DNA from 3 places in the Nonomuraea sp. NPDC050536 genome. Region 2 is predicted to be linked to each of the others. Evidence: predicted binding sites of a transcription regulator. Region 2 holds the regulator's gene; each other region holds the start of a gene.
What was found. The regulator HrcA, encoded in region 2, represses chaperone genes, less so after heat shock. The targets are predictions, from matches to a motif close to TTGGCACTCTCNNNNNGAGAGTGCCAA.
Positions count from the first base shown of each region.

Region 1 (2,265 bases), on a different contig from region 2:
TCAGTGCGGATTCCCACCATTCTGCGCACCTACACCGGGGGTAACGCAGAAGTCAGTGGCGAAGGTGCAACTCTGCGTGAGGTGCTCGCGAAGCTCGACTCGGACTATCCGGGGATCGGCCCGCGGATTCTGGATGAATCGGGCAAGATTCGTCGTTTTGTCAACGTTTACATCGGCGAAGAGGACGTCCGATTCGCCGAGGGGCTCGACACCGCAGCCCCGGAGGGAGCACAGATCTCCATCATCCCGGCGGTCGCCGGCGGCTGACCCGCTGGACGAGAAGGCGCCCCTTGTGGGCGCCTTCCACATTTCTGGACAATTCAAGATTGAACAACTCAGCCCTGGATGAAATGCGGAGTTTTCCGATTGACTCTGTTGCCATACACCGTGCCACAGGTATGGTCGAGGGCGATCGTCTGGCTTGATTTCGCATAAGTCATGGCGATTGCGGGTCTCGCGAGAGGAATGGGCGAGATCTGTGAGCCCAGTAAGAGGAGTCGGAAGTGGCGCAGGGCACCGTCAAGTGGTTCAACGCGGACAAGGGCTATGGCTTCATCGCTGTTGACGGTGGTAAAGATGTATTCGTCCATTACTCAGCGATCATGATGGACGGATACCGCTCTCTCGAACAGGGCCAGCGTGTCGAGTTCGAGATCACGCAGGGACAGAAGGGGCCGCAGGCGGAGGGTGTCCGCGCGGTCTGACGTCATTGCACCGGCAGATCGCACGGCAGCGCAGTCCGTGCGACCTGCCACCCGTCTTACCGTTCGACCTGGGGTGCGGCGGGTCCTGAGGGGGACCCGCCGTGCCGTATGACCTGGGCAGGAGTGGCTGTCGCTTGCACTCGACGGGGTAGAGTGCTAAACAGTTCGTTGGCACTCTCTGATGCAGAGTGCCAGCACTGGATCGAGACGATGGGGTCTGCCGAACGGAGTTGCGGACCCATATGCCGTCGCGGGCGTCGGCTCGGTCCTTGAGAAGCCACCCTGCATCTGGGAGGTCTAGCCTTATGGCAGCCAAGATGATCGCGTTTGACGAGGACGCCCGGCGCGGTCTCGAGCGCGGTATGAACCAGCTCGCCGACGCCGTCAAGGTGACCCTGGGTCCCAAGGGCCGCAACGTCGTGCTGGAGAAGAAGTGGGGCGCTCCCACGATCACCAACGACGGTGTCTCCATCGCCAAGGAGATCGAGCTCGAGGACCCGTGGGAGAAGATCGGCGCTGAGCTGGTCAAGGAAGTCGCCAAGAAGACGGACGACGTCGCGGGTGACGGCACCACCACAGCCACCGTGCTCGCCCAGGCGCTGGTCCGCGAGGGCCTCCGCAACGTCGCCGCCGGCGCCAACCCGATGGCCCTGAAGAAGGGCATCGAGGCCGCCGTCGAGCGCGTCAGCGAGGAGCTGTCCAAGCTCGCGAAGGACGTGGAGACCAAGGAGCAGATCGCCTCCACCGCCTCCATCTCCGCCGCCGACCCCGAGATCGGCTCGCTCATCGCCGAGGCGATGGACAAGGTCGGCAAGGAAGGCGTCATCACCGTCGAGGAGAGCAACACCTTCGGCCTCGAGCTCGAGCTCACCGAGGGCATGCGCTTCGACAAGGGCATGACGTCGATGTACTTCGTCACCGACTCCGACCGTATGGAGGCGGTGCTCGAGGACCCGTACATCCTGATCGTCAACTCGAAGATCTCGGCCAACAAGGACCTGCTGCCCCTGCTCGACAAGGTCGTGCAGTCCGGCAAGCCGCTCCTGATCATCGCCGAGGACGTCGACGGCGAGGCCCTGGCCACTCTGGTCGTCAACAAGATCCGTGGCCTGTTCCGCTCCGTCGCGGTCAAGGCTCCGGGCTTCGGTGACCGCCGCAAGGCCATGCTGGGCGACATCGCGATCCTGGCCGGCGGTCAGGTCATCGCCGAGGAGGTCGGTCTCAAGCTCGAGAACGCCACCCTCGACCTGCTCGGCCGCGCCCGCAAGGTCGTCGTGACCAAGGACGAGACCACGATCGTCGACGGCGCCGGTGACGCCGACGCGATCGCCGGCCGGGTCAACGAGATCCGCGCCGAGATCGAGCGCACCGACTCCGACTACGACCGCGAGAAGCTCCAGGAGCGCCTGGCCAAGCTCGCCGGTGGTGTGGCCGTCATCAAGGCCGGCGCCGCCACGGAGGTCGAGCTCAAGGAGCGCAAGCACCGCATCGAGGACGCCGTTCGCAACGCGAAGGCGGCCGTCGAGGAGGGCATCGTCCCCGGCGGTGGCGTGGCCCTGCT
Region 1 covers NZ_JBITHD010000018.1:161,017-163,281, reverse strand. The annotation lists gene ACIBHX_RS39110 (MoaD/ThiS family protein) at 1-267, shown strand, start outside; gene ACIBHX_RS39105 (cold-shock protein) at 504-704, shown strand; gene groL (chaperonin GroEL) at 1,010-2,265, shown strand, end outside.
Region 1: a site for HrcA is predicted at 873-899, ahead of groL (chaperonin GroEL). Genes of this name have one in related genera too.

Region 2 (2,265 bases):
GCGGCCGCTCGACGATCTCCAGGAACAGGTCGCCCGCGGGGCCGCCGCCGGGGCCGACCTCGCCCTCGCCGGCCAGCTGGATGTGGGTGCCGTCCTCGACGCCCGCGGGGATGCGGACCTTGATCGTGCGGCGGGTGCGGACGCGGCCGTCGCCGGAGCACTCCTGGCAGGGGTGGCGGATGATCGTGCCGAAGCCGCCACACTGCGGGCAGGGGCGGGAGGTCATGACCTGGCCCAGGAACGAGCGCGTCACCTGGGAGATCTCGCCCCGGCCGTTGCACATGTCGCAGGTGTCGGGGTGGGTGCCGGGCGCGGTGCCCGCGCCGTGGCACACCTCACACAGCACGGCGGTGTCGACGACCAGCTCGCGGGTGGTGCCGAACGCCGTCTCGCGCAGGTCGAGCTCGACCCGGATGGTGGCGTTGCGGCCCCGCCTGGCACGGGAGCGCGGGCCTCGGGCGCCGCCTGCCGTACCGAAGAAGGCGTCCATGATGTCGCTGAACGGGAAGCCCGCGCCGAAGCCACCGGCCCCGGCTCCGGCGCCCGCGCTCTGGAAGGGGTCGGCGCCCAGGTCGTACATCTGGCGCTTGTTGGGGTCGGACAGCACCTCGTAGGCCTGCGTGATCTCCTTGAAACGCTCCTGCGTCTCGGGATCGGGGTTCACGTCGGGGTGCAGCTCGCGGGCCAGCCGGCGGTACGCCTTCTTGATCTCGTCCTGACTGGCGTCACGGCGCACCCCGAGGGTGGCGTAGTAGTCGCTGTTTGCCACTTATCGACCTCTTATGATGCAGCCAGGATCTGGCTGACGTAGCGTGCCACCGCGCGCACGGCGCCCATCGTCACGGGATAGTCCATCCTGGTCGGCCCCAGCACGCCGAGCCGGGCCAACTGGTTGTTGCCAGAACCGTATCCGGTCGCGACGACGGATGTGCCGCGCAGGTAGGGGTTCTCTGACCCGATGCGCACGGTGAGTTCGGACGGGATGTCGGAGGAAGTCTCGCCGAGCAGCCGCATGAGCACGACCTGCTCTTCCAACGCCTCGAGCACGTCGCGCAGCCCGGTGGCGAAGTCGGCCCCGGCGAGGTTGGCCGCGCCGGCGAAGACGATCTTCTCGTCGTGCCGCTCGACCAGGGTCTCGAGCAGCACCGACAGGATCGTGGCCACCGCGGGCCTGTCCTCGACGGGGAGTCGCTCGGGTAGGTCGGCCACCAGGTCGGGGACGTTGCTCAGGCCGCAGCCGTCGAGGCAGGCGTTCAGCACCGCCCGCAGGTGGGCGATGCGGGTGTCCTCGACGACTTCGGGCAGCTCGATGACGCGCTGCTCCACGCGGCCGGTGTTGGTGATGAGCACGAGCATCACCCGGCGCTCGTGCAGCGGCACCAGCTCGACGTGGCGCACGGTCGAACGGGTCAGCGTCGGGTACTGCACGACCGCGACCTGACGGGTCAGCTGGGCCAGCAGCCGCACGGTGCGGGTGACCACGTCGTCCAGGTCGACGGCGCCCGCCAGGAACGTCTCGATCGCCCGCCGCTCGGCGCCGGAAAGGGGTTTGACCTGCGAGAGCCTGTCGACGAACAGCCGGTAGCCCTTGTCGGTCGGAACCCGGCCGGCGCTGGTGTGCGGCTGGGCGATGTAGCCCTCCTCCTCCAGCGCGGCCATGTCGTTCCTGACCGTCGCCGGGGAGACCTTGAGGTTGTGGCGCTCCGCCAGCGCCTTGGAGCCCACCGGTTCGTTGGTGGACACGTAGTCCTCGACAATGGCTCGGAGCACCGCTAGTTTCCGATCGTCGAGCACGTGCTCACCTCCTGCCTCCATCTTTCAGGAAACGCCAGATTTGGCACTCTGTGTTCCCGAGTGCCAAGTGTACGGCTCCGGCCCTCACGGTGCGATAACAGAGCGCTGCTGGCGTACTGCAAGTCCTGGGGCTCACACTGGCCGACATGACCGACGATTCGCAGCCGCCGCAGTACGGTCCCCCGCCGGGACAGGGTCCGTACTATGGCCAGCAGCCTCCTCCACCGCCGCCGCCCCAGTATGGCGGCCAGCCGTACCAGATGCCCCCTCCGTACGGTTATCAGCAGTTCGCCAGGCCGGTCGATCCCAAGCAGGTCAGGCCGCGGCTGTGGTGGATCGCGGTCGGCTGGCTGGTGGCGGTGGTGTGCGTCGCCGTGGGCATCGGTGTGTTCGCTTCGGGCATAGTCAGCACGGTGGCGAACGCGGCGCCGACCAAGGTCTTCGCCGCCGACGAGCAGGCGACGGTGACGG
Region 2 covers NZ_JBITHD010000011.1:283,372-285,636, forward strand. The annotation lists gene dnaJ (molecular chaperone DnaJ) at 1-769, opposite strand, end outside; gene hrcA (heat-inducible transcriptional repressor HrcA) at 781-1,794, opposite strand; gene ACIBHX_RS29535 (hypothetical protein) at 1,941-2,265, shown strand, end outside.

Region 3 (2,265 bases), on a different contig from region 2:
TCTTGTTGGTGACGAGTACGGCCAGCGCCTCGCCCTCCACGTCCTCGGCCACCACGAGCAGCGGCTTCTTGGTCTGCGCGACCTGCTCCAGCAGCGGCAGGAAGTCCGCGATGGAGGAGATCTTGCCCTGGGTGAGCAGCACATAGGCGTCCTCGAGGACCGCCTCCATGCGCTCGGGGTCGGTCACCATGTAGGCCGACAGGTAGCCCTTGTCGAACTGGAGGCCCTCGGTGAACTCGAGCTCCATGCCCATGGCGTTGGATTCTTCGACGGTGAGGACACCGTCCTTGCCGACCTTGTCGAACGCCTCGGCGATCAGGTCACCGATCTTGGCGTCCTGCGCGGAGATCGTCGCGACGTTCGCGATCTCCTTCTTGTCCTCGACCGGGCGTGCAACCGCGAGCAGCTTGTCGCTGACCGCCTTGGCGGCCTTGTCGATGCCGCGCTTGAGCGACAGCGGCGAGGCGCCGGCCGCCACGTTGCGCAGGCCCTCGCGGACCATCGCCTGGGCCAGGACCGTCGCGGTGGTGGTGCCGTCGCCCGCGATGTCGTTGGTCTTGGTGGCTACTTCCTTGGCGAGCTGAGCGCCGAGGTTCTCGTAGCGGTCTTCCAGCTCGATCTCACGAGCGATGGTGACACCGTCGTTCGTGATCGTCGGAGCACCGAACTTCTTGTCGATGACGACGTTGCGGCCACGCGGGCCGAGGGTTACCTTGACGGCGTCCGCGAGGGCGTTCACGCCGCGCTCGAGCGCGCGGCGGGCGTCCTCGTCGAACTCCAGGATCTTCGCCATTGGTTTGAAAGTCCTCTCCTAGCGTCGAAAGCCCCGGCGCCCTATAGAGCGTCCGGGGCCCGACACATCCGGCTTACTTCTCGATGATCGCGAGAACATCGCGAGCGGAGAGCACCAGGTACTCCTCGCCGCCGTACTTGACCTCGGTGCCGCCGTACTTGCTGTAGAGGACGATGTCGCCCTCGGCGACGTCGAGCGGAATCCGCTTCTCGCCCTCGTCGTCCCAGTTGCCCGGGCCCACCGCGAGGACCTTGCCCTCCTGCGGCTTCTCCTTGGCGGTGTCAGGGATGACCAGGCCGGAAGCGGTCGTCTGCTCAGCCTCAAGCGGCTGAACCACGATGCGGTCGCCGAGCGGCTTAACGGGAACCTTGGTGGCGGTCGTCACGATCGGACCTCCCCTTCAGATTTGAATGATCTAGAAGAGGCGACCAGCGGGGCCTGCCGTCGCGGGTGTCAGACCTGCCTCGTCGCACGTTGGCACTCTCAAGGGGAGAGTGCCAACAGGAAACATATGCAAGAGGGGCTTGACAGTCAACACGAACGCGTCCGCTCAGAGCGATCCTTGGTACGAGCCTTCCACCAGGTCGGCCACGATGCCGGGCCTGCTGGGGTTCCAGCCGAGCGCGGCGCGGGTGCGGTCGGATCCGACACGCTGGCTCAGCGCGAGCGCCTCCGCGAACCCCTGGCCGAGCAGCTGAGCGGCCTCTTCCAGCGGCCACGGGTGCGCGCTCCTGGCCACGCCGGCCGACTCGGCAGCCGCCTGCGCGACCTCGGTGAGCGGCACGCCCTCCTCGGTGATCCCGTGGTAGAGCGCGCCCTTCTCGCCTTTCTCGACGACCGCCACGATCAGCTCGGCCAGGTCGTCGACGTGGACGAACGCCCAGGTGGGCACCGTGCCGTCCGAGACGTACACGCCCTGGCCGCGCTCGGCCGCCTGGCCGCGCAGCAGCGCGGCGATGCCGGCGCCGCGCCCGTGCACCACACCGGGCCGCACCACGGTGCCGCCGGCGTCGCGGACCAGGCGCTCCACCTTGGGCCGGTAGCCGACCAGCGGGATCGGGTCGGTCGGGCTCTCCTCGTGGCCGCCGTCGACCGGACCGAGCACCCAGACGCCGCTCACGTAGACCAGCGGCTTGACCGTCAGCTTCCCGATGGCCTCGAGGTCGACGGCCTCGTCGCCGGTCAGCTGCGCGGCGTGCACCACGGCGTCGATGTCAGGGGTCACCTCGATCGTGGCCGGGTCGGACAGATCGCCGTTGCGCACGTCGGTCACGCCGGGAACCTGCCGTTCCCCTCGCACCACGACCACCACGTCGTGGCCGCGCTCCTGCAGCTTCTCCACGACCGCGCCGCCGATGTACCCCGTCGCGCCCAGGACCAGGACCTTCATGAACTCCACCTCAAACACTTCGACATTGAACTCTTCAACGCACTCCGCAAGCTAGCGCATCGTGTCGAACATTTCAACCTCA
Region 3 covers NZ_JBITHD010000002.1:586,862-589,126, forward strand. The annotation lists gene groL (chaperonin GroEL) at 1-793, opposite strand, end outside; gene groES (co-chaperone GroES) at 867-1,181, opposite strand; gene ACIBHX_RS09685 (NAD-dependent epimerase/dehydratase family protein) at 1,344-2,183, opposite strand.
Region 3: a site for HrcA is predicted at 1,268-1,294, ahead of groES (co-chaperone GroES). Genes of this name have one in related genera too.